Regions from separate parts of the Caballeronia sp. LjRoot34 genome, predicted to be linked through region 1. Evidence: predicted binding sites of a transcription regulator. Region 1 holds the regulator's gene; each other region holds the start of a gene.
The links. The regulator FliA, encoded in region 1, starts transcription of late flagellar genes. The targets are predictions, from matches to a motif close to CTAAAGTTTNNNNNNNNNNNGCCGNTA.
Positions count from the first base shown of each region.

Region 2: motA (flagellar motor stator protein MotA) is a predicted target of FliA. The motif match lies at 6,107-6,133, and genes of this name have one in related genera.
Region 3: fliD (flagellar filament capping protein FliD) is a predicted target of FliA. The motif match lies at 3,724-3,750, and genes of this name have one in related genera.
Region 4: ACSQ36_RS39705 (flagellin) is a predicted target of FliA. The motif match lies at 2,090-2,116, and genes of this name have one in related genera.

Region 1 is NZ_CAXUSB020000001.1:4,209,273-4,217,229, forward strand. It holds gene ACSQ36_RS18985 (hypothetical protein) at 1-205, shown strand, start outside; gene flhF (flagellar biosynthesis protein FlhF) at 314-2,023, shown strand; gene ACSQ36_RS18995 (MinD/ParA family protein) at 2,016-2,948, shown strand; gene ACSQ36_RS19000 (RNA polymerase sigma factor FliA) at 2,979-3,710, shown strand; gene ACSQ36_RS19005 (diguanylate cyclase) at 3,742-4,833, opposite strand; gene ACSQ36_RS19010 (Rieske 2Fe-2S domain-containing protein) at 5,168-6,226, shown strand; gene ACSQ36_RS19015 (hypothetical protein) at 6,251-6,661, opposite strand; gene ACSQ36_RS19020 (DUF433 domain-containing protein) at 6,658-7,323, opposite strand; gene ACSQ36_RS19025 (hypothetical protein) at 7,638-7,957, opposite strand, start outside.
Region 2 is NZ_CAXUSB020000001.1:191,976-199,932, reverse strand. It holds gene ACSQ36_RS00905 (methyl-accepting chemotaxis protein) at 1-722, opposite strand, end outside; gene cheW (chemotaxis protein CheW) at 767-1,300, opposite strand; gene cheA (chemotaxis protein CheA) at 1,357-3,603, opposite strand; gene ACSQ36_RS00890 (response regulator) at 3,731-4,111, opposite strand; gene motB (flagellar motor protein MotB) at 4,178-5,167, opposite strand; gene motA (flagellar motor stator protein MotA) at 5,201-6,061, opposite strand; gene ACSQ36_RS00875 (glycosyltransferase family 4 protein) at 6,824-7,894, shown strand.
Region 3 is NZ_CAXUSB020000003.1:1,678,686-1,686,642, forward strand. It holds gene ACSQ36_RS38440 (lytic transglycosylase domain-containing protein) at 1-32, shown strand, start outside; gene ACSQ36_RS38445 (universal stress protein) at 127-543, shown strand; gene ACSQ36_RS38450 (hypothetical protein) at 602-946, shown strand; gene ACSQ36_RS38455 (GntR family transcriptional regulator) at 1,487-2,137, shown strand; gene ACSQ36_RS38460 (3-hydroxyacyl-CoA dehydrogenase) at 2,326-3,276, shown strand; gene fliD (flagellar filament capping protein FliD) at 3,969-5,471, shown strand; partial or broken gene ACSQ36_RS38470 (ATP-binding protein) at 5,505-5,738, shown strand; gene ACSQ36_RS38475 (LysR family transcriptional regulator) at 7,096-7,957, opposite strand, start outside.
Region 4 is NZ_CAXUSB020000003.1:1,961,409-1,969,365, forward strand. It holds gene fliN (flagellar motor switch protein FliN) at 1-108, opposite strand, end outside; gene ACSQ36_RS39700 (FliM/FliN family flagellar motor switch protein) at 110-970, opposite strand; gene ACSQ36_RS39705 (flagellin) at 1,154-2,011, opposite strand; gene ACSQ36_RS39710 (response regulator transcription factor) at 2,672-3,376, shown strand; gene ACSQ36_RS39715 (ATP-binding protein) at 3,497-5,875, shown strand; gene ACSQ36_RS39720 (LysR substrate-binding domain-containing protein) at 5,942-6,844, shown strand; gene ACSQ36_RS39725 (SDR family NAD(P)-dependent oxidoreductase) at 7,025-7,777, shown strand; gene ACSQ36_RS39730 (zinc-dependent alcohol dehydrogenase family protein) at 7,795-7,957, shown strand, end outside.

The DNA.
Region 1 (7,957 bases):
GCTGTGGAATAACATGGCGGGTAATAAAAAAATTAATGAAGTTTTTCGTCGCCATTTTTGCAAATATCAGGGCAATTGTCTGATGTTTGATCCGGCACGCATTTCCCCGATGCGGCCCGTGCGCTGCCCCCGTCATCGATCTCCCGAATTACCCCGCTTTCCCGGCTCTTATCAGCCGATGGCCCGCCAGCCGCCCTTGCAATAATTCATTCATGGCAGCCACCGTGCATGGGACCAGAGTAAGGCGCTCAAAACGTGACGCAACCGGTCAATCGCAACAGATCAACGTGAGCGCGAGCTCATCGGGGGGTAAATGAACATCCGCAAATTCATCGGTGCCACGAGTCGCGACGCGTTCCGGGTCGTCCGTGAGGCACTGGGCCCCGATGCGATCGTGTTGTCGAACCGGGTGACCGAAGACGGCAGCGTTGAGATCGTTGCGGTTGCGGACGGCGACCTCGCGCAGATCTCCCCGAAAGCTGCCGCCGAGCATCGCGAAATGAAGCTGAAGACGTTGGCCGGAAACCAATCACACGCGCAGTCACATTCGCAGTCCCACTCGAATTCGAACGGGGGTTCGAACCCGTACGCCAGCGGCGATGTCTTTTCGTCGGTGTTCGGCGCCAATCCCGAACCGCTGGATGACATGGAGCCTGAAGCGCAAGCAGATGACACGTCGTTCACGATGGCCGAATCGAATCCCTGGTTGATCGAGCATGCGCGCCGGGTGGCGCAGTCGGCCGCTGAAAGTGCGCCGCAACGCGCGCTGAGCGCATCGGCGGCAATTGCGAAGGGATTAGGCAGTCCTGTTTCCGTCACGTCGCAGGAATCCGCGCAAGCCCCTGGATGGACACGCGAAGCGGCGTACCTCGCCGCTCGCCGCGCGGAACAAAAAACCGCGCAAATACACGCCCAGATCCAGCCGCAAGTGCACACGTCCTCGGCCCAGGCCGCCAGTTCGATGCAGGAAGGCGCATTTGCGGGCTTGCCGGCATCGGCGGCGGCCGCTGTTACCGAAGCCATCCGCACCCGCATGGAGCAAGTCGTGAACGACACCGTCATGCATGAACTTTCGTCAATGCGCGGCATGATGGAAGAGCACTTCGCCGGCTTGCTGTGGGGCGATCGCCAGCGCCGCAGCCCGAATCACGCCGAGCTGACCAAGCGCCTGTTCGCCGCCGGTTTCTCCGCGCAACTGGTGCGCTTGATGATCGACAACATGCCGGAGATCGAACAAGCCGAAGCGTCGATGCAATGGGTTCAGCAAGTGCTCGAAAACAACCTGCCCGTCATGGACAGCGAAGAATCGATGATGAACCGCGGCGGCGTCTTCGCGCTGATGGGCCCGACGGGCGTGGGCAAGACCACCACCACCGCGAAGCTCGCCGCGCGCTGCGTGATGCGCTTCGGCGCCAGCAAGGTCGCGCTGCTCACCACCGACAGCTACCGGATCGGCGCACACGAACAACTGCGTATTTTCGGCAAGATCCTCGGGGTATCGGTGCATGCGGTGAAAGACGCAAGCGACCTGCAACTCGCGCTCTCCGAACTGCGCAACAAGCACATCGTACTGATAGATACGATCGGCATGAGCCAGCGTGACCGCACTGTCGCCGATCACATCTCGATGTTGTGCGGTGCCGGCCATCCGGTGCAGCGCCTGCTGCTGCTAAACGCAACCAGCCACGGCGATACGTTGAACGAAGTCGTGCAAGCCTACCAGAGCACGCCGGACCAGCCGCCGCTCGCGGGCTGCATCCTGACCAAGCTCGATGAAGCCACGAACCTGGGCGGCGTGCTGGACACCGTGATCCGCTACAAGCTGCCGGTGCATTACGTATCGACGGGTCAGAAGGTGCCGGAAAACCTGTACGTCGCGACCAAGCGCTTCCTGATCAAGAGCGCCTTCTGCATCCCGCGCGACGGCTCACCGTTCGTGCCGCAAGACGACGACGTGCCGCCGCTCCTGTCCGCGCTCTCCGCGCGCGCTTCCACTGAACTGCATGAGGTTCACTTTGGATAAGTTCGCGTCCGATCAGGCCGAAGGCTTGCGCCGTCTGCTGACACGCAACGGCTCCCGGGTCGTGGCAGTGTGCGGCGCCCCGGCGGGTGGATTGGGGGGGACCGGCAATACCTCGACGGTCGTCAACCTGGCTTCCGCCCTCGCCGCGCAAGGCAAGGATGTGCTGGTGATCGATGAGCGCCAGAACGCGTTGTCGGTGAGCCAGTTGGCGAAGGTGCCGCCCAACGGCGCGCTGGGCGCGGTCTTGTCCGGCAAGCGTTTTTTGCAGGACGCCGTCACGCGCACGCCGTTTGGCTTTTCGGTCATCGCCGCGCCTCGCGACGAACGCATCAGCCAGGACGCCGCGCATTGCCGGGTGTTGCTCGACGGACCCGCCGATATCGTCCTGATCGATACCCAGCTCGATCGCAGCGGCGCGCTGTCGAGCCTGGCCGTGCAAGCGCACGACTTCGTGATCGTGACCCGCGTGGCGCCGGTCGCGATCACCGAGGCGTACGCCTGCATCAAGCGTCTGCACTACGCGCATGCCATCGGACGGTTCCGGGTCATTGTGAATCACGTGAAGAACGGCGCCGATGCACAAATCGCCTTCGATAACCTCGCGGACGTCGCCAGCCGCTATCTCTCGGTGCAACTCATGCCGGCGGGTTGCGTGGCCGAAGATCCGCGCGTGACGCGAGCGCACGAGCTGTCGCGCTGCGCGGTGGAAGCTTTTCCGGCGACGGCCGCCGCCCGGGATTATCGGCAGATTGCCGCCGAATTGCAGTACTGGCCGATGCCACAAGCGTCGCAGTTTGAATGGCCCGTGCAGACCTTGTTTGCGGAAACGCAGCCTGGGTTGGAGTGCTCGATCAACTCCGGCGCGGCACGCCGCACCGAAACGCCATTGATGCAGCTTGCGATGAGCAGCCCCGCGTCCGTGTGATGCCGCAAGAGAAGGAACAAGGTGAACGCGATGTATAACGCCCAGGGAAAACTGTCACAGGCCGAGGTCCTGACCCGCTACGCACCGCTGGTGCGCCGGCTCGGCCTGCAGCTCGTGGCGAAAATGCCGGCCAGCGTCGATCTGGACGACCTGATCCAGGCCGGCATGATCGGCTTGCTGGATGCCGCGAGCCGCTATAAAGAAGATCAGGGCGCGCAGTTCGAGACCTACGCCAGCCAGCGCATTCGCGGCGCAATGCTCGACGAACTGCGTGCCAACGACTGGCTGCCGCGCAGCATGCGCAAGACCTCGCGCGAGGTGGAATCTGCGGTGCACAAGGTCGAGCAGCATCTCGGCCGGTCGGCGAGCGAACAGGAAGTGGCTGAGCACCTGAACATGCCGCTCGTCGAATACCAGTCCATGCTGCAGGATCTGCATGGCAGCCAGTTGATCTATTACGAAGACTTCGATCGTTCTTCCGATGACGAGCCGTTTCTCGACCGTTATTGCGTCGATAAAGCCGACCCGCTCTCCGCGCTGCTCGACGGCAGCTTGCGCTCGGCGCTCGTTGAGGCCATCGATAAATTGCCTGAACGCGAAAAGCTGCTGATGAGCCTGTATTACGAGAAGGGGCTGAATCTGCGCGAGATCGGCGCCGTGATGGAAGTCAGCGAATCGCGTGTGTGCCAGTTGCACAGTCAGGCCGTCGCGCGGCTGCGGGCGAAGTTGCGGGAACAGGCATGGTCGGGCGTGGAGGCTTGACGTCCAGCCGCTGAAGGCCGGTGAACGCAGATCAGGTTTCGAAATCCGCGCTTTCGGCGAACACCGTCTGACCTTTGCCGAGCGCCTTGGCGCGATACATCGCGCGATCGGCGGCGCGCATCAGCACGGCAATATCCCTGTAGCCGGGGCTCAGGTCCGGCGAAATCAGGCAAGCACCAATACTCGCCGATAGATTCACCACCCGGTCCTGCACTGACGTCATTTCCGCCAGCACCGCGTGTACGCCGTTTGCCACCGTTTGCACGGCATGGTTACCGGTCACATGCCTCGCCAGTACGACGAATTCATCGCCGCCGAGCCGCGCGACTGTATCGGTGGCTCTTACCCTTCTTGCCAGCAGCGCCGCGAAAGTTTGCAGCACGACGTCGCCGACTTCGTGGCCGTAGGTATCGTTGACTTCCTTGAAGCCGTCGAGATCGATCAGCAGCAGCCCGGTTGCGCCTTCCTGTCCCGTCGATATCGCCATCACCGCCCGGCCGATGGTCTGTTCCAGCATGTAGCGGTTGCTCAACCCCGTGAGCGGGTCGGTGCCGGCCTTGAGCGCGAGGTCACGGTTCGCGCTGCCAAGGCGGCCGATCAGCACCGCAAGATAGACCGACGCCCCGAGCGCGCTCAAGCCGATCCCCAGCGCCGCGGACCGGTTGATCATCCACCAGGGCTGCAAGACGGACAACGCGACGATTCCCACCAGCGCCGTTCCACACGACAACGCCAGCGCGCGCTTGCCGTAGCGCCCGCCCGCACCGATCAGGAAGAGAAAGACGGCCCACAGCATGGGCAATGTGAGCGCCCCGCCCGCGCCGAGAACCACGGCGAGCAGTGCCTGGTCAGCGACGGTCGTGAATGCGAGCCGCAGAGTCGACTGCCGCTGCATTTGGCTGATGATTAGGCGGGTCGCGACGCCGTAGATCAGATAAAGCGCGAGTGCATGGAAACTGGCGATAGCGGCGGGCGTTGGAACGGACCACGCCAGCGCGCCGTACACGGCCGTTGCGAGGCCGCCCAGTATGACTCGTAGCGTCGCCTGCTCTTTTTCCGGATCGAGATAGGGCAACCACACGTAACCACGTTGCCGATGGAACGGGTCATTCACCTGCCCCATTCTGAGTCTCCCTGATGACAATTCCCGAAGTGCTGATCGATGCCGCGTTTTCTGCAGTGACTGCGTAGTGCAGAATTGCAATCGTACTGCGTCGTTGAAAAGTGGCTGAAAAGAGCGCGATTCGGCGAAATTCGTGGCGGATTAATGCTGAGTTCGCGTGATCGATATCGAACGAAATAGTACGCATTCGGCGCGCCAGGGCGTTTTGGCGGCTTGCGTTTCCCCGTGGGTTGTTTTCGAATTGTTGTTTGAATCGATGTTTGAATCGATGTTTACTACGTAGGTTTTTTGATGCCCGATGCAACCCTTTGAATCTGCTTGTTCCACTGGCGGCATGAATGCTGCCGATGACGCCCTCGCCGCGCCCAATGCCGCGTTGCTCGGCGAATGGCTGCCTGTGTGTAATAGCGCCGATGTGCCCGCCGGGGAATCGCGAGGGTTTGTGGTGGCGGGCGAACGGCTGGTGGTCTGGCGCAACGCGTCGGAGGCTGACGTTCCGGCAACGCAGCCCGATATGTTTACCGATGCCCACGTCTGGCGCGATCTCTGTCCGCATCGCGGGGCGCAGTTGTCGTTGGGCTCGGTGACGGGCGGGGTGCTTGCATGCCCTTATCACGGCTGGCGCTACGACGCCGACGGCCAGTGCATCCACATCCCCGCCAATCCTTCAATACGCCCCGCGAAGCGCGCTTGCGCGCGGACGTATCGCGTGGAGGAGAAATACGGTGTGGTGTGGACGTGTCTCGGCGAGCCTTCGCAGCCGCTGGATTTCTTTCCGGAGTACGCAGAGTACGACATGCCCGGTGCGCGCCGGATCAATCTCGCGGCGCAGACGGTGCGTTCATCGGCGCCGCGCGTGGTCGAGAATTTCCTCGATATGGCGCACTTCCCGTTCGTGCATACCGGCATTCTCGGCGATGCATCGCACGCGGAAGTGCAGGATTACGAAGTGATTGAAACGGCGGGCGGGCTTGAGGCGCGGCAGTGTCGCTTCTGGCAACCTGCGGGGTTGCCGGGACAGGAGGGCGTGGATATTGAATATGTGTATCGCGTGAAACGGCCGCTGGTGGCGAGTTTGTCGAAGGTGGCGCAGCACGGTGCGGGCGCGTTGCATTTGTTGCTGGTGGCGTCGCCGGTGAGTGAAACGGAGACGCGGGCGTGGCTGGTATCGGTGTTCGAGGACGAATCCATGCACTCCGATCAGGCGTTGTATGACTTCAATATGCAGATATTGATGCAGGACACGCCGATTGTGGAATCGCAATGGCCAAAGCGGTTGCCGCTCGATCCGCAGGCTGAGCTGCATCAGGTGTGTGACAGGTTGTCGGTGGGGTATAGGAAGTATTTGAGGGAGTGGGGGTGGGGGTATGGGACGGAGTTGAATGGGGGCTAATACCGTCCCCACTTTGCTCATGGACTACAGCGGAATTTGTTCGAATTTTCCACCGCTGTGCCTCCATGGCACTCGAAACGCCGCACCACCTTTTATTCTTCGGATTTGATCGAGTATTGCCGGCCACCACTTGACCAGATTTTGTGCCTTGTCCCAGTGCTGGCGCTCTGTCCACTGCCGATGAAACACGAACGTTATCAGGCCGGAATCACGCAGGGCTTTGCGCTCGATGTCGTTTTTACGAAAGGCATCCTGCGATAGAACAACCCAGCGCCCTTCCTCGCCTAGTTCCTTTATCCAATCGTGGTCCTTCGCGTCCGGTGGAAACCTGTCACGCAGATGTATGACCCGCGCAACGGTCTCTTCGACTCGGCAGAGCTCCTGGATAGCATGAGCCAGATGCGGGGAAAGGTTGTTGTCGAAGAAATACTTCATGCTGCCATCCGCTCGTAGCGGATGGCAGCCTCGACTGCGGCGACCGGGATATCGAACAGGGACGCAACCATTTTCTTATTTTTCTCGGCCTTGAAGGCCTCAGCGATGATTTCCGTTCTCACGCCATAGTCGGTAAGCACAGGCTTCCCAAAAGCGATTTCCGGATCGAGCACGATCGCCTTGCTGCGTTTGAGTGGAAACCAACGCGTTGCCTGGCCGTCACCTGAAAATTCGATCCCCGTGTACAACGCCGGCCTGACGATGTGTTCAAACACCAATTGGCGCTTGGCAAGATCGGTCATTTCAGCATCGCCGTGTTCTTGCAACGCTTCGGAAAAAATCGATTTGCCATCAGTCAGGAACCGATGGGCAGTGAAAGGATATCCAGTCCCAAACATTGCCTTCGCGCCTTCGATCGCAGCACGAATTACCTGAAGCGGAACGTCGTGATTGCGGAATGCCTTGACGATACGTAGTTCCATCAGGTCGCGAAAACCGATCACCTTTTCGTCGAGATCTGCAAGTTGAGATTTCCACAGCGGCGCGCCGACACCACCCTTGAACGTATAGCCGAACAGCCAGCGGCTCACTTCGCGCGCTTGAGCGCCGGTGAGCCGTTCTGCTTCCTGAAGGGTGTATAGGCCAATGCCAGTGAGTTCCATGCGGACATTCTACCGGTAAGCGCGACGTCGACTTGACGAAGCTTTGTGGCATTTTTTGTCGATTGGTCGCGTGTTGCCGATACGTGTCGCTTGGCGGCAAGCACGTCTGTTCGTCCAAACCCACCGCACGTTGCATGGCTCTTTCTGCCAAATAGGCGACGCGAAAATCGGTGGTCGATGCTTGCTGATGGACACGACTGCGCCTTACTAAGCGTCAGAAATATCGGGTAATAAGCGCCCGATCGAATTTTCGAAAGATCTCAAAAGATTTCGAAAGATCTCTAATCCAAGGCCGTTAACAACGGTAGCGGCTACTAAACTTTCTGGCCCTCCTCGGCAAGATTTGACGCTAACCACTCGGAGCAATGCATGTCCATTTCAGCACTGACAGGATCGGCTGCTAGCGCCGAGCCGTGGGCGGTTAACCGCACGCGCGCAAACCAACAGACCGGAACCAGCGCGGATTCTTCGTCGGCCACATCGACAAGCAATTCCGATAGCACAAACCCCTTGGCGCAAGCGCTTTCCGCAGCGTTGTCCACGCTTGGATTCACGTCATCGAGCGATACCTCTTCAACCAGTTCGACGGCCGCAACTGATCCAACGTCCAGCGCTTCGGCGCCGTCGGCAACTT
Region 2 (7,957 bases), 4.0 Mb from region 1:
TGCGCGGACTGGGTCAGATCGCCTTTAGCGATGCGCTCGAAGTGATCGATAGCGTCGTTGATCGGTTGCACGATCATGCGGCCCAGCGCGACGCGCGTGCCGATCAGCGTCAGCACGGCCAGCACCATCACGCCGACGATCACCTCGATCAGCAACGTAATGCTCGCCGCCGCGTCGCTGCGCAACTGCTCGGCGTGCTTCTGCGTTAAACCGACCGTGACAGCCGTGGCCGCGTCGAAAGCGATGAACATCGGGCTGATCTTCGTGTCGGCAATGGCGTGATACGCGGCCATGTCGCCGGCGCGCATCGCCGCGAACTCCGGTTCAACGCCTTCGTGCATCAGCGTGTCGTGTTTCGCCACGATGTCGTCGAGCGTAGCTTGCGGCAGCATCGGCTTGGGCGTGGACACGAAAAGCTTCCAGCTCTCGTTCGAGTTATCGAGCAGGAACTGCCCGCGATCGAGCGCCTTCTTGGCTTCATCGGCGTTGTTCGCCTCAGTCAGAGAACGCACGCGGTCGAGCGCCACGCGTGAGCGCAGCAGGTTCGACGAGGCGTCGTTGAGTGCGCGCATGGACACCATGTCGCTGTCCGCCAGCAAGGAAAGCGAATTGCCCGCTGAGCGCAAACCGTTCAGCGACAACGCGCTCACCACTGCTGCAAACCCGACGAACAGCAGACCCACGAGCGTCAGCGTGGTACGAATCGACCAGTTCTTAAGCATGTCTTCTTCCCGACCAGCGTGTTGGTAGCCAACGATATAAAGACTCAGGCGGTCACGGCGACGGAGTCGATCAACTCCATCTCCTTGCTCGTCATCAACTTTTCGATATCCATCAGGATCAGCATCCGGCCATCGACGGTACCGAGCCCCGTCAGATATTCGGTGGTGAGCGTGGCGCCGAATTCCGGCGCAGGCATGACCTGGTCGGCTTGCAGCGTGAGCACGTCGGACACGCCGTCGACCACCATGCCGACCACGCGATGCGCAACGTTGAGAATGATCACGACCGTCTGGTTGTCATACTCCACGCGACCGAGATTGAACTTGATGCGCATGTCGACGATCGGCACGATAATGCCGCGCAAATTGATCACGCCCTTGATGAACGCGGGTGCGTTCGCAATGCGCGTGACGTTGTCGTAGCCGCGAATTTCCTGCACCTTCAGGATGTCGATGCCGTACTCTTCCGCGCCCAGCGTGAAGACGAGGAACTCCTGTCCTGCCGCTTCAGCCTGGCTGACACGTTGAACGTCACGGCGCTGTGCCGCGGAAGTAATCGATTGGATGTCTGCTGCCACATTAGCCTCCAAAAATTGGTTAGGTATTCCGACTATCTGATTAGTGCACTAGCGCATTAGTGAGTTAACGCGCCGTGCGCCGAGCGGTTTTCACGGTTCAGCGCCGCTACGTCGACGATCAGTGCGACGCGGCCGTCGCCCAGGATGGTCGCGGCAGAAATGCCGTGCACCTTGCGGTAATTCGTTTCCAGGTTCTTCACCACTACCTGTTGCTGGCCGACCAGTTCATCGATCAGCATGGCAAAGCGACGCCCTTCCGACTGGATGATCGTGATGATTCCCTGCGTGGGTTCGGTGCGCGCATCGGTCACTTCAAAGACCTGATGCAGCGCGACCAGCGGCAGATATTCGCCGCGCACGCGTACCACGCGCTCGCCGCCGGCGACCGTGTAGATATCGTCGGCAACGGGTTGCAGCGACTCCATGACGAAGTTCAGCGGCAGGATGAAAATCTCGCTGCCCACCTTCACCGACATGCCGTCGAGAATCGCGAGCGTCAGCGGCAATACGATCTTCGTGGTGGTGCCCTTGCCCTCACGCGACTGGATCTCCACGTGACCGCCCATCGCCTGGATGTTGCGTTTCACCACGTCCATGCCGACGCCGCGGCCGGAGATGTCCGTGACCTGCTCGGCGGTGGAAAAGCCCGGCATGAAAATCAGTTGCCAGACTTCGTCGTCGGACATTTGCTCGCTGACCTGCATGCCTTGCTTGAGCGCCTTCGCCAAAATCTTGTCGCGGCGCAGGCCGGCGCCGTCATCGCTGACTTCGATCACAATGTTGCCGCCGTGATGCGCCGCCGACAGCACCAGTTGTCCCGTCGCCGCTTTACCCGCTGTACGCCGCGCTTCCACGGTTTCGATGCCATGGTCGAGCGAGTTGCGCACCAGGTGCGTCAGCGGATCGATGATGCGTTCGATCAGGCTCTTGTCCAGCTCGGTCGCCTGGCCGAACGTGACGAGTTCCACTTCCTTGCCGAGCTTCGCGGCGAGATCGCGCACGAGGCGCGGGAAGCGGCTGAAGACGTAGTCCATCGGCATCATGCGGATGGACATCACCGCTTCCTGCAGATCGCGCGCATTGCGTTCGAGCTGCGCCATGCCGTTGAACAGGCGGTCGTGCAATGCCGGGTCGAAGGTACTCGTGGTTTCGGCCAGCATTGCCTGCGTGATCACCAGTTCGCCGACGAGGTTGATCAGTTGATCGACCTTCTCCACGCCCACGCGGATGGAGCTGCCTTCCGCAGCGGCGGGCGCGGCTGCCGCGCGCGTTTTCTTGTCGCCCTCGGGTGCTTTCGGCGCTTCGGGCGCTTCTGTCACCGCAGCGATTGCAGGTGTCTTGTTGCGGGACTCGGCGGCGACCGCCACCGGTTCCGTCTTCTCAGATGCGGGTGCTTCAGTTGCCACCTCATTCAACTTTTCCAGATCTTCCTGCTCTGCAGCAGCTTGCGACCCACTAGCAGGCGCCGCGTCCGCTGCATTGCCGCGGCTGACCGCGATCTGCGCTTCATCGATCACGAAACAGCACACGGCGACGATATCGTCGGCGGACACATCCGAGTCGAGCCACAACGTCAAATCGCTGCCCGACTTCTTTTCTCCGACAACATTCCCCAGGTTTCCAAGCTCCTCAGTCAGCAGAGCCTGGTCCTTCTCCCCTACCCCCCGCAATGTAATTTTCAGGTGAGGACCGTCTTGCCCGGCATCATGGCTTGCGTCCGGCGTCGCCGGAAATTCTGCCCACTCGCCGTCTTCCTCGACCGCCTCATTCGCTTGCTCGACCACATGCGGCGGCGGCTCGTTCGGCCCGAGCGCCAGCGCGACTTGCGCGAGATCCTGGGCAATTGCGGCGGCTTCGGCGAACGACGGCTCCGGCTGCGCAACTTCAGCGGCGGCGATTACACCGTCAGCCGGATCGTTATCCCGCAGGTATTCGAGCTTCGCGCAGATCGCCTTGGCGGCCGCTGCGTCCGGCTCAGCACTGGCGCGATATGCGTTGAGCTGATCCGACAGCACGTCCTTGGTTTCGAGGAACGTATCGATCATGTCGCGACGCAGGACCAGCTCGTTATTGCGCGCCCGGTCGAGCAACGACTCAAGGATGTGCGTCGTCTCGGTCAGCGCCGAAAAACCGAACGTGGCCGCGCCGCCCTTGATGGAATGCGCCGCGCGAAAAATCGCGCCGAGATCCTCGGGATCGGGATTCGCCAGATCCAGCGCGAGCAGCAACCGCTCCATATCCGCGAGCAATTCGTCGGCTTCGTCGAAGAATGTTTGATAGAACTGCGTAATGTCGAGTGTCATGCCTGGGTCACCACCGGATGCCTTGTCTGTCGTCGCTATGCGCGTCGTAAAAGCTAATGTGTTCTTCGTACCTGATGCTTAAGGACTAATGCTTCGTGCGTCGTGCTTCATGCAAAAAACGGTTGCTTCAGTTCGGGTGTTCTGCTCCCGACAGCGTGGCGACCAGTTCGGTCAGCATGTCGGGATCAAACGGTTTTTCCATCCAGCCCGTCGCGCCCACTGCGCGCGCCGATGCTTTGAACGGCTCGCCCGACTCGGTCGTCAGCACGAGGATCGGCGTGTTCGCATACGCGCGATGTCCGCGCAATTTCCCGATGAGTTCCAGGCCGCTCATGGCCGGCATGTTCTGGTCGGTGATCACGAGATCGAACTGTTCGGCGAGCGCTGCTTCGTAGGCCTCTGCGCCATCCATGGCCAACACCACGCGATACCCCGCCGCGACAAACGTCGCCGAGAGGATTTGCCGCATGGCAGCCGAGTCGTCGATAGCCAGAATGTTCTTGATCATGATGTGTGCCGCCCTCTGTCCGATGTTCTTGTCGTGCTCTCGTGAGCGTGTCTCATGGTGCTGCCGTCATGGTGTCGCTTTCATGGCCGGCAATGCCGGCGCCAGTGAGCCGAGGTTGGGCTTGACGTCAACCGGGCCGGCGGGGCCGCCCGCGCTACTGGTAATCGTGGTCGCCGGCATGTCCTCGCGCGTCATGGACGCTTCCGACTTGTGGTTCAACACAAGGATGCTGATGCGCCGGTTCTCGGGATCGAAAGGATCCTGCTTGTTCAGGTTCTGCGTCGACGCCAGTCCAAGCACCCGTAACACCTTCGACTCGTCCATGCCGCCCGAGATCAGCTCGCGCCGCGACGCATTCGCGCGATCCGCCGACAGCTCCCAGTTGCTGTAACCCTTTTCGCCGCCCGCGTATTGCGTGGCGTCGGTGTGTCCCTGCACCACGATCCGGTTCGGCACGTCGTTCAGCGCCTTGCCGATCTCGCGCAGGATGTCGCGCATGTAGGGCTCCACGTTGTTGCTGGAGAGCGCGAACATCGGGCGCTTCTGGGTATCGACGATCTCGATTCGCAGACCCTGTTGCGTCGAATCAATCCGGATCTGCTGCCTGAACTGGCGCAACACCGGGTTCGCTTCGATCGCGGACATCAGCTTGACCTGCAGGTCGTGCAAACGGGCCTGGTCGCGCCGCTCGAGTTCGCCCTGCGCGGCCCTCAACGTCTGCTCGTCGAGCCGGTCCACGCGCCGCGTACCGTCGCTCATGCGAGTCGTGCCCGGCTCGGGGCTTGAAATATCGCGCCCGCCGCCGTCGATGATGCTGGAGTCCATGCCGGTACGCTGCCCGCCCATGATCGCGTTCTTGAGCGGCATGTTGAAATACTCGGCAATCCCCTGGCGCTGCGTCGGCGACACCGCGCTCAGCAGCCACATCAACAGGAAGAACGCCATCATCGCCGTCATGAAGTCGGCGTAAGCCAGCTTCCAGGCGCCGCCGTAGTGCGGCTTCTTGTTCGATATGACGCGCTTGATGAAAATTGGACGATCTTTGTTGTTCGACATGGCTGGCTCCGGGCGCTCGGTCGCGAAAGGCGGTTACTTCGCCTTCACGCGGCGCACGTGTTCTTCCAGTTCGGAGAACGACGGACGCTCGGTGGAGAAGAGCACTTTGCGGCCGAACTCCACCGCGATAGCCGGTGCGTAGCCGTTCAGGCTCGCCAGGATCGTCACCTTGATGCACTGGAACATCTTCGTCGACTCCGCCACGCGCTGTTCCGCGACGCTCGCGAGCGGGCCGATCAATCCATAGGAAAGCAAGATGCCGAGGAACGTCCCGACCAGCGCCTGCGCGATCATCTCGCCAAGGATGGCCGGAGGCTGGTCGGCGGACGCCATGGTGTGGACCACGCCCATCACGGCCGCGACAATACCGAACGCGGGCATCGCGTCGCCTACCTTGTGCAGCGCCTGCGCCGGGCCGTCGCCTTCCGCGTGATGGGTCTCGATCTCCTCGTCCATGAGGCTCTCGATCTCGAACGCGTTCATGTTGCCGCCGACCATCAGGCGCAAATAGTCAGTAAGGAATTCGACGATATGGCGATCCGCCAGGATCTTCGGGTACTGGCCGAAGATCGGGCTTTTAGCCGGGTCGTCGATATCGGACTCCAGCGTCAGCGTGCCCTCCTTGCGTGCTTTTGCGAGCAGCACGTAGAGCAGCGCCATCAACTCCATGTATACGTCCTTGTTGTACTTCGAACCCTTGAAGAGTGTCGGGATCACACGCAGCGTGGCTTTGATCGTCTTCATGCCGTTGCCGAGGATGAACGCGCCCAGGCCGGCGCCCGCGATCATCAGGATTTCAACGGGCTGGACCAATGCGCCAAGGTGACCGCCTTCCAGCGCATAACCGCCGAAAACGGACAACAGCGTCACTAGTGTTCCGATGAAAATCAGCACAATTGAACCCTCATGGTTGCATCGGCGAAACCGCCGTTAAGTGGTTTACGGCAAGTAGCTGGAAAACTTTGAAGGGAAATCGCGGATGGGGACGGCGTGGGCGAGCCTCAGGGATCGTCTTTATTGGCGGCGCGTCGAAACCTGTAAGGTGGTCGGCTGGTGCGCCGGTGCGGTTGCCTTGTTCGCCTGCGGGTGCATTGCGAGCGAGAAATCGGGCAAAAATTCCGATTTTTAGCTTACGAACCGGTAACAGGTTGTAAGCAAGCATTAGTCCGATTGAAATGGACGAATGCGTTTTCCGGGCCGGCCGCCTTGTCGTCTGATTAACGGCGGACCCTGGTAAATCTTCACGCGACGCACATTTGTTTGACGGGTGAGGGATGGCACCGCCCGCCGGCGAGGTACAACCGGCGTGACTGCACGGTGGCACACGCCTTGCTGCATCTGGCGTCCTGGGCAATGCATCTTGCACCGCGCAATTTAATGATGGCCGCGCAATCGCTTGCCGTATAAGGGCGTCGGCAATACGTCGAGCTTCGTAACGGCCGGTGTGTCGGCCTGTAACAAGGTTAAGCGTTTGAAAAATGACTCGTTGATACGGAGAGTCATCTTGATAATGGGTCGTAAGGGATAACCCGATTCATCCGGGTCTTATTTTCAGGGGCGGCAGCATTGGCGCTGGCCCGTCCGCAAGGCTTCACCGGTTTTCGTTTCGTTTTGGAGACTGCGCGTCGAAGCCCACACGAACAGGAGAGTCACGTTATGCGTATCGCACAAATTGCACCGCTGCACGAAGCGGTCCCCCCGAAGTTCTACGGCGGCACTGAGCGCGTCGTGTCGTATCTGACCGACGCGCTGGTTGATCTCGGCCATGACGTGACGCTGTTCGCAAGCGGCGACTCGCAGACCAAGGCGAAGCTGGAAGCCGCCTGGCCGCGCGCGTTGCGCCTTGATCCGTCCATCCGCGACTGGAATGCTCCGCACGCGCTGCTGCTGGAGAACGTACGGCGCCGGGCGCATGAATTCGACGTGCTGCACTTCCACCTCGACTACATGCCGTTCTCGCTGTTCTCGCAAATGGACACGCCGTTTTTGACCACCCTCCATGGCCGGCTGGATCTGCCCGAACTGCAACCGGTGTTCAGCGCGTTTCCTGATGCATCGGTCATCTCGATCTCTGATTCACAACGCGTACCGCTTCCACAAGCAGGGTGGCTCAACACGATCTATCACGGACTGCCGGAAAAGCTGCTGACGCCGCAGACGCACAAGAAGCCGGAATACCTCGCGTTCCTGGGTCGTATCTGCCCGGAAAAGCGCGCCGATCTCGCCATCAAGATCGCCGCTCAAAGCGGTCTGCCGCTGAAGATCGCCGCCAAGGTGGACAAGGTCGACCAGGAATACTTCAAGAGCACGATCGAGCCGTTGCTGGCGGAGTCGAAGGCTAGCGTGGAATTCGTCGGCGAGATCAACGAGCAGCAAAAGCCGGAGTTCCTGTCGGGTGCCAAGGCGTTGCTGTTCCCGATCGACTGGTCAGAGCCGTTCGGCTTGGTAATGATCGAGGCCATGGCGTGCGGTACGCCGGTGATCGCGTTCAATCGCGGTTCGGTGCCGGAAGTGATCGACCACGGCGTGACGGGCTTCATTTGCGAGGACGTGCAGGGTGCGGTCGGCGCACTTCAGCGCCTGGGCGAACTCTCACGTACCGAAATTCGTGCGCAGTTCGAACGCCGCTTCAGTGCAAAGACCATGGCGCTGAACTATGTCGAAAGCTATACCGCGTTGTTGCAGGCAGCCAAGCGCCCGGTATTGCGCCGAGTGGCGATCGGCTAAATTCCGGCTAACTCCGTCAGTCGCCCGGAGACCGGGCGACGCTCGGAAAAGCCTGGAATTGCG
Region 3 (7,957 bases), on a different contig from region 1:
CAGCCAAGGATGCGCTTGTAAGGTCGCCTTGACACAATTTTTACGCCGCAGGCTCGAAACTCTGCTCGCGTTTAACACCGGACCTGCTGTAATCAAGTTGTAGTCATAGCTGAAACGGGGACGCTTATGTTACGGGTACTGATACCGGTGATAAACAAGGACGGCGCGCTTCAGGCCGCACGGCATGCTGCATTCCTTTTCGCCGAGCACTGCGTGTCCGAGGTCGAGTTGATGGAGGTGCTTGAACCTCCGGACCAGGGGCGCGCCAGTGCGTTTCATTCCCGTGGTGCGCTGCGCTTGCAGGAAAAGCGCGCGATGCTGAGCGCGCTCAGCCAGACACGCGCCATTCTGGACGACGCGGGGGTTCCGTATCACTGGTCGCGTGTGTTTGGGCCCGTGGCTGGAACGATTGCAGCGTGCGCGGTTGAAAAACGCTCGGACATTGTCCTGGTCGATGCCAGTCACCTGGGCTTTCTTACCCGCTGGTGGGTAATGAACAAGTTGTGGCGCAGCATGCAAACACCGGTGACGATGGTTCACTAAGTGAGCACGGCAATCAACGAACTAACATTCACCAGCGTTCAGTCAAGAGTACACAATCGTGTTAAAGCTTCATACGGCCATGCGGATCAGGGGCATTGCGAAGGTGGTGTGTGTCGCTATCGTGGCAAACCAGGTGCTGACCACGGCATTCGCGTATGCGGTTCAGCAGCTTGATCCGGGCGCGCCGGGTCTTATCACGACCATGTTCAGTTTCCTGACGTGCGGTCTCGTGAGCATATGGCTGCAGTCAGACGCACGGCGCGCGTATTTGCTGGCGCGCGAGAAGGGCTGTATCACGCCCGTGGACAAGACCAACCCGGCGCTGAAGATAGCGCCCGATTGTCCGAAGATGTGGCTGGTCGTTTTGCACATCGAAATGAATCCGGCCGCGGTGGGACTTTAAGCGATTTGCTTGACTGCACCCGCCCAGAGCGTGAACGCTTCACCGTTTATCGGCTTGCACGCGACGACCACGCCTGGATGCCGACCGCCGCATGTGGGTCGTCCTCGCAAGCCGATCATTAACTCCTGGTCAGGGCAACCGAGGCGATTGATGCCTCTGAGCGAAGTGCCCGAAAACTGTTCGAGTTCAACGCTACGACACGTTGAGAATGTTACCCGCACGTTATTGGTCGCACTGGACAGACTCGATCTGCCGGCACGGCGGGAATGCGCACGGACAGTACCGGTCCTCGATCCTCTTTCGGCGCCACGGCGAAAGCGCCGGTCATGCAGGCCGGGTGTGCTTGCCGGATCGTTCGCGCGGACGCCCCGGCAGCCGCGTTTTCCCTTAGAACTTGAAGGTTGACTAAGAGCGGCAAGGGCACCAAACTTCTTGCTACTATGTGATCACAGGTCACATATATCGTAAGGAGCTGTTTAATTGACAACACGTGAAACAAGCGCGGACGCGCTGCCGCTTGAGCTGGTGGCGCGCGAGACCATGGCGGGCCGCGTCTACGCGCAGTTGCGCGAGGCGATCATGACGGGACGTTTTGCACCCGGTCAGGCGCTGAGCTTGCGCGGGGTAGCCGAAGCCGTCGGTTCATCGACCATGCCGGTGCGCGCCGCGCTCACACGGCTGCAAGCCGAAGGCGCGTTGATCGATGGACCGGGTCGCGCGTTGATGGTGCCGCCCATGACGCTCGACCTGCTCGAAGAGCTGCGCGACGTGCGGATAGCCCTTGAAGGCTGCGTGGCGAAGCGGGCAGCATCGCGGATGACCAGGGACCATTTGAACGCGCTGCAAGCGGTGTTCGACACCATGAATGCCCACGTGGAAGCCGGCGATGTATCCGCGTACCTGCGCAGCAATTTCGAATTCCATATAGCAATCTATACGCATGGCGCGAGCGACCTGACGCTCGCGACCATCCAGAATCTCTGGATGCGTATCGGCCCGTTCCTGAACCTCGTGGCACCGGACATTCCGCATATGCGGTTGTCAATGACGGCGCACCGCAAGATCGTCGATGCCCTCTGGAAGGGTGACGGAGAAGGCGCGCGGGCGGGCATAGAGGAGGACATCGGCGGCGCCGCTGCGGACTTGCAGGAGCGTCTGCAGAGCAGGCAAGCGGCGAGGGTCTCTGGTTGACTTGGGCCTGTGAGTTGAGCGGTGACCCGAGCTGTCCGATCCTGCGAGCTGCCCCCCAAAAAACGACGTAGACAAGCACGACGGTTCTACAGATGTTGAACCGCACGCGGGGTTGCGCGTGCTGGTTGTACCGCCTGCCGTGATTACGTTGCGCGATAAAAAAGCTTGATCGTCGATGGAACTACACCATGAGCAGACGCGTTGCAGTGATTGGATCGGGACGGATAGGCCGTGCGTGGGCGATCGTGTTCGCGCGTGCGGGTTTCGAGGTCAGGCTTCACGACGCCGACCGCGCGATGCTCGACGGCGCGATTCCGTCTATCCGCAGCAGTGTCTCGGACCTTGGCAAGTACGGACTCGTCGACGAGCCGGAAGAGCGGATCGTGTCGCGTGTTACAGCATATGAGCAGCTCGCGGACGCGGTGAGCGATGTCGATCTGGTGCAGGAGAACATTGCGGAGATCGTAGAGGTCAAGCGCACATTGTTTGCCGAACTGGACAGGCTGACGCGCCCCGACACGCTGCTGGCCAGTTCGACCTCCGGCCTGCCTGCCTCGACGTTCACCGAAGCACTGGAGGGCCGCGCGCGGTGCCTTGTGGCGCACCCGGTGAATCCACCTTCGCTCGTGCCGCTGGTCGAGCTATGCGGGGCGCCGTGGACGTCGCCGGACGCGCTGGCCCGTGCGCGTGCGCTCTACGAGGAGGCTGGTCAGGAGCCCGTGACCGTTGCGCGCGAGATCCCGGGTTTTCTACTGAACCGCTTGCAAGGCGTGCTTCTGGACGAAGCATTGAGCCTCTACGCACGGGGCTACGCAAGCGCCGCGGATCTTGACACCGTGATGCGCGACGGCCTCGGGCTGCGGTGGTCGTTCATGGGGCCATTTGAAACCATCGACTTGAACGCGCCCGGCGGCGTGACGGATTATGCCGCGCGTTATGGCGCGATGTACCGCGCCTTTGCAAAGGACAGCGTGCCGTTCGACTGGTCGCCTGACAGCATCGCGAGACTCGATGCCGAACGCCGCGACGTGTTGCCAAGCGATGAAATAGAAAGCCGTAGCCGCTGGCGTGACCGGCGGCTGATGGCCTTGCTGGCGCATCGCCGCGCAACATTGAAGTCCGATGACGACAAGAGCTGATAGCGGTAGACAGCCATGATCGAAGCCTGACTGATCGTCGATGCCAACAATCATCCTGGCGAGGGAGCGCTGCGGGATGTGAAGGAGCAGCGCCCCTACCGGTTCGATAGCACCGCCGCCGAGATCGACCGTTGCCGCGCCGACAGCAGCGACATGCGGACGCCTTGGCGGAAGAGCCGACGGCGCGATGATGATCGGTTCCCTGGAGTAGAAAAGACGCTCGATGCAGGTGCTGTCGAGTGCTTAAACGCGCGCTCCAGGAACATCCGTCGCACGCTTTTGAATGTCTTCTCGCCGGCTGAAACAGGGCGAGATGCCGCGATGCGGTCGCCAGCATGAAGGTGGCTAGGCGCGCGGCTTCCCCTTATCCCTTTTGAATCCGTTCCGATTCGACGCTCCCTCAAGTCACGGAATTCGGAAATTTTCCGACAAAAACTGAAAACTTCCCTAAAGTATTTAGTCGGCTTACCGTAATCTATAGATAATTAATCGTGACATTGGGTTGCATGCGCTGCCGCTCATGCTGCGCGGCGACACAACACGCGAATGAGTGAATCAAAGCCGCAATTCAAAGCCGGCTACCGACGACTTGAACGGCTTTTTCCCGGCTCGTGTCACAAAAGTGCCATCGCGTGTGAAGGCTGGCTGTTGATCAGTCCAACCCGGGGTTTAACAAGGGAGTTCCACTATTTATGTCTGACGCAATCAAGTCCGCGGGACAATCTCTAATCAACGGCTCGACGGGCAAGAATACCGACGTTCCGGCGCTTGTCGAAGCTATCGTCAACGCACGGGTTGCCGGATTGAATGCGACCAACTCGGCCAAACAGAAGACCAGCACTTCCCTCCTGACGGCTGTCGGTTCGTTGAAATCGGTCCTGTCGCTGCTGCAGAGCTCACTGGGGTCGCTGTCCGACGGCACTGCGTTGTCCGCTGTCACGGCCAAGGCCGACGGCAAGGGCCTGACCGCTACCGCCGGCAAGGGCGCCACGACGGGCAGCTATGCGATCCAGGTCACCAACATCGCGACATCGCAAAGTATCACTTCGGGTGCGTTCGGCGCCAAGGACACGCTCGGTACCGGCACGCTGAAACTATCGGTGGGCGGCAAGGACGTTTCGATCAAGATCGATTCGTCGAATAACACGCTGAGCGGCATTGCAGCCGCGATCAATTCAGCCTCCGGCAATCCCGGCGTGAGCGCGACCGTGATCACCGGTACGGACGGCGCGCATCTCGTGCTGCACTCGTCCACCACGGGCGTGGCCAACGGTATCTCGGTGGAGGTCACGCCGGCTGGCTCGGGCGACAACACCGGGTTATCGAAGCTCAACGTCAGCTCGTCCACCTCGACTGTCGACCCCTCGGACCCGACCAAGACCGTGGCGCCGTACACGACTATCGGGACATCGGAGAACTGGAAGCAAACCGCGGCTGGCAAGGACGCGTTGCTGACGGTGGCCGGCACGGAGGTCAGCAGCCCGAGCAACAGCGTGACATCGGCGATTGCGGGGCTGTCGATCAACCTGACCTCCGAGTCCGTGGGCACGACCCAGACGCTGAGCGTCACCTCCGACCCGACCGCCCAGCAGACCTCGATCAAGGCCTTCGTCACGGCGTATAACAACTTCGTCAACATGGCTGCGTCGCTGACTTCTTTCGACAAGTCGCAACCCAAGGGCTCGCAAGGCGGACCATTGCTCGGCGACTCGATGATGAACACGGTCAAGAATGCGCTTGCATCCGTGATCAGCAAGGGCGTTCCGACGGCAGGGGGCGAGACCAAGGGAATGGCGAACCTGGGGTCTATCGGTATCGTGTTGCAACAGGACGGCACGTTGAAGATCGACGAAACCGCGCTGAACGCCGCGCTGACCAACAAACCCGGCACGGTCAACGCGTTGTTCAATTCGACCTCCGGTCTCGGTGCGGAGATGAACAAGACCCTCACGACCTTTCTCAAGAAAGATGGCCTGCTCGATATCAGGACAACGTCGCTCAACAAGGACCTCGAGAACATCAAGGTCCAGGGCACGAAGCTGGACGCGTTCGCTGCGCAACTGACGAACAGCTACAACGCGCAGTTCACTGCACTCAACACGCTGATGGCGCAGATGAGTAGCAATGCGAACTATCTGACCGCATTGTTCGGCGGGGCCAACAGTGCGGGCGCACTGGCCGGAAACAAGGGTTGACGAGGAACGCGCCGCGCGATGAGTGGCGGTTCGTTGTGCGGCGAAGAGCTGGTTGCAAGGGCCTTGTTGAACCTGATTCGCAACAGTACCCGCTACGCGCAGCGCACCATTTCGCTGAGCGCATGTTTGGGGCCGGCGGGCGTGCTCGTGCTGATCGTGGACGACGAGGGCTCCGGTATTCCGGTTGCGGAGCGGACACGTATCTTCGAGTCGTTTCATCGGCTGGACGGTAGCCGCGGCCGCCACGCCGGCAGGTTTGGGCTTGGTCGGGCCAAGTTAGTCGGATATCGGCAAATGGAGGCTCTCTACGGGTATTTGCGCGAGCGGTGGGGCGCTTGCATGGGCTTAGGGGTGGGTCTCGGGGTGTTGGGTTCCGGGTTAGTGGTCGGGGTCAATGCCGGGTTGGTGCTTTCAGTGTTAGCGGTCTGCGAGAGTTGGATTTTCTCTTTATCACTATTAGCCACTGTGCGTGGCGGCACGTCATTTCTTTGTCCAAAGCGACAAAGAAACGAAGCAAAGAAAACGCTTTCAACCACGCTACCCTAAGTGTCCACAGCGTGCAGTTTCTATTCATAGGTGCCCCAAAAGCACGGTGCTCGCCAGAGCGAAGGATGTGTGAACCCCTCCTTCTCGCGAATCCTGACACGAACACGCTTCGCCCCGTACGCTCTCGGGCAAGCACAATTGCTAAGGAACCCGCACGGCCTTACAGATATTTACGGCTGCGTTTTTTGACAGGTTAGCTACTTGGTCTGTGCGACCGTATTCATAGGCCACAGCTTCATGCGTGTTTGTGTTTGCTGCTTCAGCTTCTGTGAATTGGCTGCGCGTTCTGTACAGCTATTTTCATCGGTTACGCCCACCTGCATCTTTGCGGCTTCGTTTCTTGGCGGGTTGGCTACGTGGTTCGAGGTGTGTACAAATTCGGTGGTTGGTCGTCCGCGGATAGCGCGGGGTGCTCCTTGGGCAGGTTCAATCACTGGTGGCGAAGCGTGTGGGTATCGGTGTTCGGAGAAGGAGGGTTTCACACATCCGTGGCTCTGGCGAGCACCGTGCTTTTGGGGCACCCATGAATGAAAACTGCACGCTGTGGACACTTAGGGTAGCGTGGTTTAAAAGCGTTTTCTTTGCTTCGTTTCTTTGTCGCTTTGGACAAAGAAATGACGTGCCGCCACGCACAGTGGCTAATAGTGATAAAGAGAAAATCCAACTCTCGCAAACCACTAACACCGAAAGCACCAACCCGGCATAGACCCCGACCACTAACACCGAAAGCACCAACCCGGCATAGACCCCGACCACTAACGCCGAAAGCACCAACCCAGCATTGACCCTGACCACTAACCCCAGAACCGACCACCCCGACCCCAACCCCCCATCCCCTAGCGACCAAACTCCACCCCCAGATCGTTAAATGTTGTCAGATCAACCCCGACATTATTTCCTTTCGGCGCGAATCCAGACACACTAGCATCACCCTTCCGAGGGTGTGTCCCGCGACGAAGGTGATCCTCGTCGTGCTTAAGTCCCATCCCGCCCGGGTGGGACTTTTTTTTAACGTGCCGGTCATGCCAGACGCACTAGTCACTAGCGAACATCGCTTCGATCAGCAACGCGCAAAAGTCTATCCACGACGGAACAAATCACGCGCAATGGAACAGAAGAGGGCCGTGGTTTGCCCTTCGTCCTGAAGCCGGCGGCTCATGATGATCGGCGACGTGGGGCCCGGTTCGGGCAGATGCCGGTAGACGACGCCATGCACCCTTAAACCATCAACGCTCTCCGGCACAAGCGACACACCCACTCGCGCCGCAACGAGCCCAAGCGCTGTCTGCAACTCCCGCACTTCGTGTACGGCGGCAGGTTCAAGCGCATGATCGCGCAGTGCCGATAACTGCTGGTCCGCATAACTCGGACGCGGCGAACTCGGATACACAATCAGCGTCTCGCGCGCCATATCCTCCAGCGTCAACTCCACCGAAGCATCCGCTAACGGATGATCTGCCGGCAGCGCGGCAATCATCCGTTCCTCGACGAGTACTTCGCGCGTCAGTTGCACATCGTCGAAACGCAGTCGTCCAAAGCCGACATCGATTCGTCCGCCCTTTAATGCGCCGAGTTGTTCGAGCGTAAACATCTCGATCAGCGACAATTCGATCTGCGGAGCGGCCTCGCGAAATGCGCGGATAACCTGCGGCAGCGCACCGTAAAGAGTAGACGGCACGAAGCCGATCACAATGCGTTCCGCCAGTTGCGCAAGCCTGCGTGTGAGCGGGACGAGCTCGTCGCTTTCATCGATCAGGCGCTTTGCCTGCGCGTAGAAAACGCGCCCCGCTTCGGTCAGGCGCAAAGGCCGCGAACCGTGTTCGAACAGCGGCAACCCGACACGTTCTTCTATCTGCTGGATCTGCCGGCTAAGCGGCGGCTGTGTCATGTGCAGACGATCGGCCGCGCGCGTGATGTTCATTTCTTCGGCCACCGCAATG
Region 4 (7,957 bases), on a different contig from region 1:
GGGCACGCGCGCCCCGGAACCTGCCGGATGGCCGGAGTCCGGCGTCATGCCGTCGGAGGTGTCAGAGGTGTCATTCGGGCCCAGATGGATATCGTCGTCAGGATTCATGTCATTCGACATCTTCGAAAGAGGTGAGCCAAAGCGATCCGCCTTGTTCGGCGATCACAGCCCGGTATAGACGCGATCCTTCCACGAGCACTTCCGCTGTGTCGGAAACACGCACCGGAAGAATGTCGCCTGGCGCCAGATTGAACAGTTCGTCGAGCCGCAGGTCGCGAGACAGCATGCGCACGCTTACCGTGATGGGGATGCGTTCGGCGAGGGGTGAATGACGCATCGCGTTAAACGATGAAGCCGGCGACGCAGAAGCGCGCGCCGGTGCGACGCTCGCGAACAGCCGGCTTAGCCAGGCATCGTCGAGCGTGAATTCGAGCGCATCGGCGAGGCCGAGAGCCGGCTCCCGTATCTCGACGCGGATCACACGGCGGCCGCGCTCGGGCGGAGCTACCGGCTTGGTCAGCAGCGTCAGGTCGGGCGACGGCTCGATGCACGTGATCAACGCATCGAGCAGCGCCGTGCTGATCAATGCGCCGAAGCGATGTTCGGTTTCGGTCTCCGGGGTGGCATCGTCGAATAGCGTCGAGCCTTTGTTGCCGTAGTGGCAATCGAGCATCGCGAGCAGCATGCGCCTCGCGATCTTGACGGCGACGCCTCCGGTCGGCAATTCAATACCACGCCAGACCGCTGCGCCGGACGGTGCAGCGCAAGACGCAGTGCTCACGCCGCTGACAGTGAATGCCGCGCCCCGCCGCCGGTTGAAGCGGCTGCTCAGGACACGGTCGACTTGCCTGCCCAGGCGGCCATTGAAATCATCGAGCAGGTGAAATGGCCTGCCGAGCGTGCACGGGTCCAGCACAACCGGTTGGCTGGATGTGAAAGATCCGATGGAAAGTTGATTTGATCTCGACACGGATGGGCTTCTCGATGAACTCGACGAAGCCGTGATTCTCAGGGTCGCGCCGTGGACGCGCGAAGAGTCTTAACAAAATCTAAAAAAGGGGGAGTGGCCTCGACAGGCATTCGCGAGAAGACACAAGAACAGGGCCGATCCGCGCGGGGAGGATCAGCCCTGTTCAGTAACGCCGTAAAGACGTTATTGGAGGAGCGACAGAACCATCTGGCTCATGCTGCCGCTTTGCTTGAGCATCGACGTGCTTGCCTGCATGAGGATCTGCTTCGAGGTCATGTTGGCGCTTTCAGCCGCATAGTCGACGTCCATGATGCGGCCTTGCGCGTCGGTCGTATTGCTCGACATATTCGCAAGGTTGTTATTGATGTGCTCGAGGCGGTTTTGCGACGCGCCGAGTGCCGAGCGCATCTCGCCGACGGCCTCGAGCGCATCGTTGATGGTGTCAATCATCGCGTTTGCGCCGTCGGCCAGTTCCGTGCCTGCGTTGCCGGGGGCGCCATAGTTCGCACTGACTTCCCCAAAGCTTTCGGCGAGCGCCGTCAGCAAATCGCCTACGTTCACTTCCATCGTTTCCGCGGAGCCTGCGCCGATCTGGAACGTCATCGCATCGCTCAGCTTGCCAGTTTCATCCAGCAGCTTTTCACCGCCGTAGGCCGTGTTCGTCATGATGTTCGCGAGTTCGGCGCCGAGCGCGTCGAATTCGGCCTGCATCGCGTCCTTGTCCTTGGCGGTCGACGAGGCATCGGCGGCCTGCGTGGCCAGGTCCTTCATTCGCAGCAGGATGTTGCCGGTTTCATTGAACGCGCCATCGGCCGTTTGCAGCATGGACATGCCATTTTGCGTGTTCTGCATCGCGACGGCCATGCCGCGTGTCTGTGCGGCGAGCCGTGTAGCGATCTGCAGGCCGGCGGCGTCGTCCTTTGCCGAGTTGATGCGATAGCCCGTGCCGAGGCGGGTCATCGAAGTGTCCAGCGCCGAGCGCGTATTCGCCAGAGTGTTCTGGATGGACAGGGAAGCCGAGTTCGTGTGAAGGCTCAACATGAGCGGGTGACTCCTTGAAGGTCTGTCGGGAAAAGGATTGCCGCCTGATGCGAAAGTAAAGATGACGACGCCTTCACAGAACGACCCTCGGGAGGAAAACATTAAATGCGCGTGACGACAGACCCTGTTTGTTGCCACGAATAGTTGCCGCCAATTCAAGCATGTAATTATTATGTAATGTATATTTCATTTTGCTTGTGTAGAGTCTGGCGGTCGCTGCGATGATTCCGAGAGCATGGCGTGCGACATGCGCAGTCACTATGCGTCCTGAGAGGACGACAGAAAAATGAGCGCCGCGGAAGTGATGCGGCGACGAGTAACAGACCAAATATCAAAGATTCGCTCACCGGCAAGCATTGCGGTTCGGGCGAACCGGGGTGTGATTCATGAACAAACAGAAAAATAAGCAGAAAAGGCTCGCAAGCGTGCGGGCAGAGTCCAACGTTGTGCTGCGCACGTGGTCAGCCGTGCGGATGCGACTTCGCTCGCCGGATACGTCCCCATATCCGGCTGCGTCGTTATCGCTACTTCTTTAAACACGAATCCCCGTATTCAGCGTGGTTGCAGAATTTCTGCCAGGACACTGTGCTCCGCACAGTCCGTCCCTATTTTTCGTTTTCCGATTTATTTAACGCATCACGCGACTACATTGGGAGAGTCATGCGCATTGGCGTACTCGAAGACTCGGTCGGACAGGCCCAGACCGTGGCGACCTGGCTCAAGGCAGCCGGCCACGACAGTGTTATCCGGCACGACGGCGACAGTTTTATCGACTTGATCCGGTCCGAACCCCTGGACATGCTCGTGCTCGACTGGGATGTACCCGGCACGTCAGGCATCGGCGTTCTGCGGTGGACCAGAAAAACACTGTCGAACACCTTGCCGGTTATTGTGCTGACCCAGCATGACGGCGAGGAGGATATTGTTCATGGCCTGAACTGCGGGGCGGACGACTATCTCGTCAAGCCGGCCCGGGAACGCGAGCTGGTGGCACGCGTCAACGCTCAGGCACGCAAATACTACCCCGACGCCGATCGGCTCAAACAGATGAGGGTGGGGAACTACACGTTCGATGTCGAAGCGCGTAGCGTGCAGATTGACGAGGCCAGCGGGACCCGCGACATAGCCCTGTCAGTGCGGGAATTCGATCTTGCGCTGCAGCTCTTCCACAATCTGGGGCGCATCGTCACAAAAGACGCACTCATCAAGCAAATCTGGGGAGCCATTGACAGGAAATACGATGCGTCACTGGCCACCTATATCAGCAAGCTGCGCAATGTACTCGGGTTGTGTTCAAGGAACGGCCTTGTGATCTCGACCGTCTACAGTTTCGGTTACAGGCTGGAGCGCGTGCGAACAATCTGATCCTTTAGCCAATGACACGCCGGCCGCCGGCGCGTCGTTGGCATCGCGGGAAAAAGCATCTCCCATCTCGTTTCGCACGAACGTCGCTCACCAATCAGCCACCAATTACGCGGTACCGTTATGGCCCTCACGCGATTTTCCACCAGCGGTTCGTCCAAACGGCGGATCCGCAAAATTGTCTTCACCGCAGTGATGCTGGTGCTCGCCGCCCTGAGCTGGTATCCCGGCGGCGCCACGATGTCCGGCGCGCTTGACCGGGTTTTGTTCGATACCGTCACGCGCTTGTTCGCTCATCCCGTGTCGAACAAAGTCGTGGTCGTCAACATTGACGAACCCTCGATGCGAGAGATCGGCGCCGCGGGCCTGGCTGATTCCTACGCACCACTGATCACCCGATTGCACGATGCGGGTAGCGTCGCGCTGGATCTGATGATCACGCCGCGCACGGACACCATCGACCTGACAGACGCGATGGCGAAACACGGCAGGGTCGTATTGCTGGCGTCGGCGGGAACGGATGGGGTAGGCATTGATCTTAAAACGCCATTGCAGGCGGAACTGAAGAAGAACGCGGCAGCGGTGGGTCACGGCGAAGTGACGATGGGCCATTACGGCGTCGTGAGCGGCTTCATTCCGAATCACGCCAACGGTTCGACCCTGGAGCAGCACATCGCTTTGGAAGCGGTCCGGGTAGGCGGCGAGGTCTTGCCGTCCGGCATGCTGGAAAGTTATCTGCGACCTTATGCCCAGTCGGTCAGCCAACACATGACGAACGCCGTGTTGCTGATGCTGCGGGGGATGTCGGACATTCCGCAATATTCCTATGCCGATGTAGTGCGGGGCCGGATTCCCTCGTCGAGCCTTGCCGGTAAGATTGTGTTCGTCGGTCATTCTGTCTGGCGCGGCCAAGGCGTCTTCCAGACGTCGTCACTTGACGCGCAGACCGTGTCGCGCGCGCAACTCGACGCGTTGATTGCTGAATCCCTTGTCAGCGGGAACCTGGCCCGCGAAGTGCCGGGGATTGTAGCGGTACCGTTTTACGTCGCCATGGCGTTGGTCATGGTGCTGATCTGCAGCTTCACTCAGGGCCGGCGAATGCATGCCGCGGCTGTTGCCTGGGGCGCGCTGCTGTTCGCCATCCCGATCGGGCTGCTCGCTCTGTTCCACTATTGCTTAAGTATCGGCCTTTTGCCAATCGTTTGCGTGCTGATTTATGCGTTCCACGCGTGGGATCGGCTTGCCAGGATGGTCGACGTGTTGCGGCGCGAGATCCGCAAATTACGCGCGATCTCGACAGCGATCGGCGCGACGGAGCCCGCTGCGTCGGACTGGATCTCGGGTCTGGAAACCGGCGATTCGCTCAACGATGTCAAAACCGCCATGCGCGAGATCCGGTCGTGGCAGAAGATGTACGTGAACCTGATCAACCGCCTGCCGTGTCCCGTTTTTCTCGCGGTGAATGACCGCGTGACGGTCTGCAATGCGAAAGCGGCCGCGTTGATGGCCGGGTGGGATTCGTCCGCCGGATCCGGCTCGCCCAATCCGGTTGCGTCGCCGATGCTGAGAATCGAGCGATTGGTCAGCGAGTATTCCGTGGCGACGGAATCGACCAGTCACGAGGTCGATCTGGATGGCCGTGAACACATACTGCTATGCGTACCGTACATGTCGTTCAGTCCGGCCGCTGCGGAAGAGCGCGTGCTCCGTTTGATTTGCCTCGTCGACATTTCAGACGTCAAGGACGGCGTGATGCATGACCGGTTGATGTTAAGGCACGTCGCGCACGATCTGCGTAGTCCGCTGACAACCATGCTGGCGCTCATCGAAGAACGCGCGGCGGAAAGTCAGGAAAGCGTGCCGCAAAGCGATCAGCAATTCCTGGCCGATCTACGCCGGCAAGCCGATTATTCGCTGCGGGTGGCGAAAGATTTCATGCAGCTGTCGCGTGCTGAGCAGCTTGACCGGGACGCGTTTTCGCCTATTACACTTTACGACGTGGCCGTTGAAGCGATGGATCAGGTCTGGTCGACGGCGGAGCGCAAGTCAGTCCAGTTGATCGGACCGATTGGGCAGATTGCCGACACGCTCGTGATGGCCAGCAGCGACATGTTGATCCGGGCGGTGGTCAACGTGCTGGACAACGCTGTCAAGTATTCTCCGTCACATACATCGATTCGGATCGGGATATCCAGGGCAGGGCCAGCCTCGTTCGAACTGTATGTGATCGACGAGGGAATCGGCATCTCGGGCGAAGCCATGACGCGAATATTCGAGCCGTTTTTTCAGGTGGAGACCCATCGCGATGTCGCAGACGGCCTGGGACTCGGCTTGGCATTCGTCAAGGCCGTTATCCAGCGACATGGCGGATCTTTGAGCGTGACGAGTGAATCGGGGATGGGCACGGAGTTTCGTATCGTGCTGCCGGCATTCACCGCTGGCGTGTTTGGGGTGGAACCCGACGCAGGAATCGTTGCAAGCGAGGCCGTTCCATGCCTATGAGTCCGGCGCGGCCTCCCCGGGGCCGAGTGTGCGAAGATCGCTCGTCATAGTCAATCGGGGGCCGATATGGATCGTCTGCAAACGATGCAGGTTTACGTACACATCGTTGAAGGGGGCAGCTTTACGCACGCGGCGCAAGCGTTGCAATTGCATCGTCCCGCCGTTTCGAAGGCGGTCCAGCAACTCGAACAGGAACTAGGGATCAGGTTGCTTAATCGCAGCACCCGCAAAGTCAGCACGACGGCCGAGGGAGAGGAGTTCTACAAGCGTTGCCTTGAGGTTCTGGCAAGCGTCAATGATACTTTCGCGAGCTTTTCCCAGCAGAGGGTTCTACCGAAGGGACGTCTGCGCTTTGACGTAGCCGTGACCCTGGCCAAGGCGATCATCATCCCCGCCTTGCCGGCATTTCAGCAGAAGTACCCCCAAATCGATCTCGTGCTCGGCGCGAGTGACCACCCGGTCGATCTGATCAGCGGCGGTGTCGATTGTGCCGTACGGCTCGGTGAGCACAAGGATTCCAGTATCGTGGCACGCAAAATAGGCGCGATCCCAATGGTCACGTGCGGCTCGCCGGCCTATCTTTCCCGCCACGGCGTACCGCACACGCTCGACGATCTTCGCAGGCACAAGGCGGTGAATTTTTTCAGCGGACGTAATCGCAGGGTGATGGAATGGGCGTTCTGTCCTGGCGGGGAAAGCGTCACATTGAAACTCGACAGCGGCATCCAGACCGACGACTCCGAAGCGTTCCTGTCGTGCGGTCTGACAGGTTTCGGTTTGCTGCAGGGGCTTCGGCCGTCCCTTCAGCCCTATATCAGTTCAGGTCAGTTGATCGAGGTCCTGCAGAACGTGGCTACCGTTCCGAAGCCGGTCTCGATCATGTATCCGAGCAGAACGCATCTGCCAACCAAGGTCCGGGTGTTTATCGATTGGTTATCCGAACTAATAGGGCGTCAATATCCTGCCTGAATTGATTGTTATCATTTCAATAACAATCAGTAACGGCTACAGCCGTATATCGTAAGCAATCCACGGTCTACAGTACTTCATCGTCAGATGCCGGCCTCGGGTGACTCCTGCATGAGTTGATTGCATGAGTGGATCGCCCGAGCTGGTCATCCCGTCTCGATTCGATGAAGGAGTGCCACGATGGATCTGCAACTTAACGGTAAGACCGCGCTCGTAACAGGCGCAAGCCAGGGCCTCGGCCGGGCAATTGCCAAAACACTTGCCGCCGAAGGCGTGAAAATATTGGCCACGGCTCGCAATGAAGCGTTGCTCGCGAGCTTGAGTCATGAAATTGTCGAGGCCGGGGGCGTCAAGCCCGAAGTCCTGCTTCAGGACTTTATGGCTGCCGATGCGCCGGAGCGTATTGCCGCCGCGGCGATGTCCCGGTTGGGTCATGTCGATATCCTGGTCAACAACGCGGGCGGCAGCAGACCCATGGACATCGACGCGCCCGAGGAACAATGGGTCGAAGGCATGACGCTGAATTTCGATCGTCATCGCCAGTTGACGCAGAAGTTGCTGCCGCAATTCATCGAGCGTCGTAGCGGCTCGATCCTTAACCTCTCGGGCAATCTCGAACCCGAGGTGGTTAACGCCGCGATGGTGGCCAAGGCAGGGCTGGTCGTATGGGCCAAGGGGCTTTCCGAGCAACTGGGGCAGTACGGCGTCACGGTCAACTGTGTGCAACCGGGCTTGATCGATACTGCGCAGATCCGCCGGCTTTATCCCGGAGATGAGCGCCGCAAGTTCGCCGAGCGCGAGATTGCACTGGGAGACTTTGGTGAACCGCAGGACGTCGCCAATGCGGTGACGTTTCTCGTCTCGCCCCGCGCCCGCTACATTACCGGCACGGTGTTGCTCGTAGACGGCGGTATGCGCCGCTACTCATTCTGAACGGGAGACGAACCACTATGTCCAGAGCGATCCGTTTTCATCGTGTCGGCGGTCCTGAAGTGCTTCAGATTGACGATGTCGAGGTATCGGCACCGAAGGCACACGAGGTCCAGATCCGCGTCAAGGCCATTGGTATCAATCGCGCCGAGGTCATGTACCGAACCGGTCAGTATGTCATCG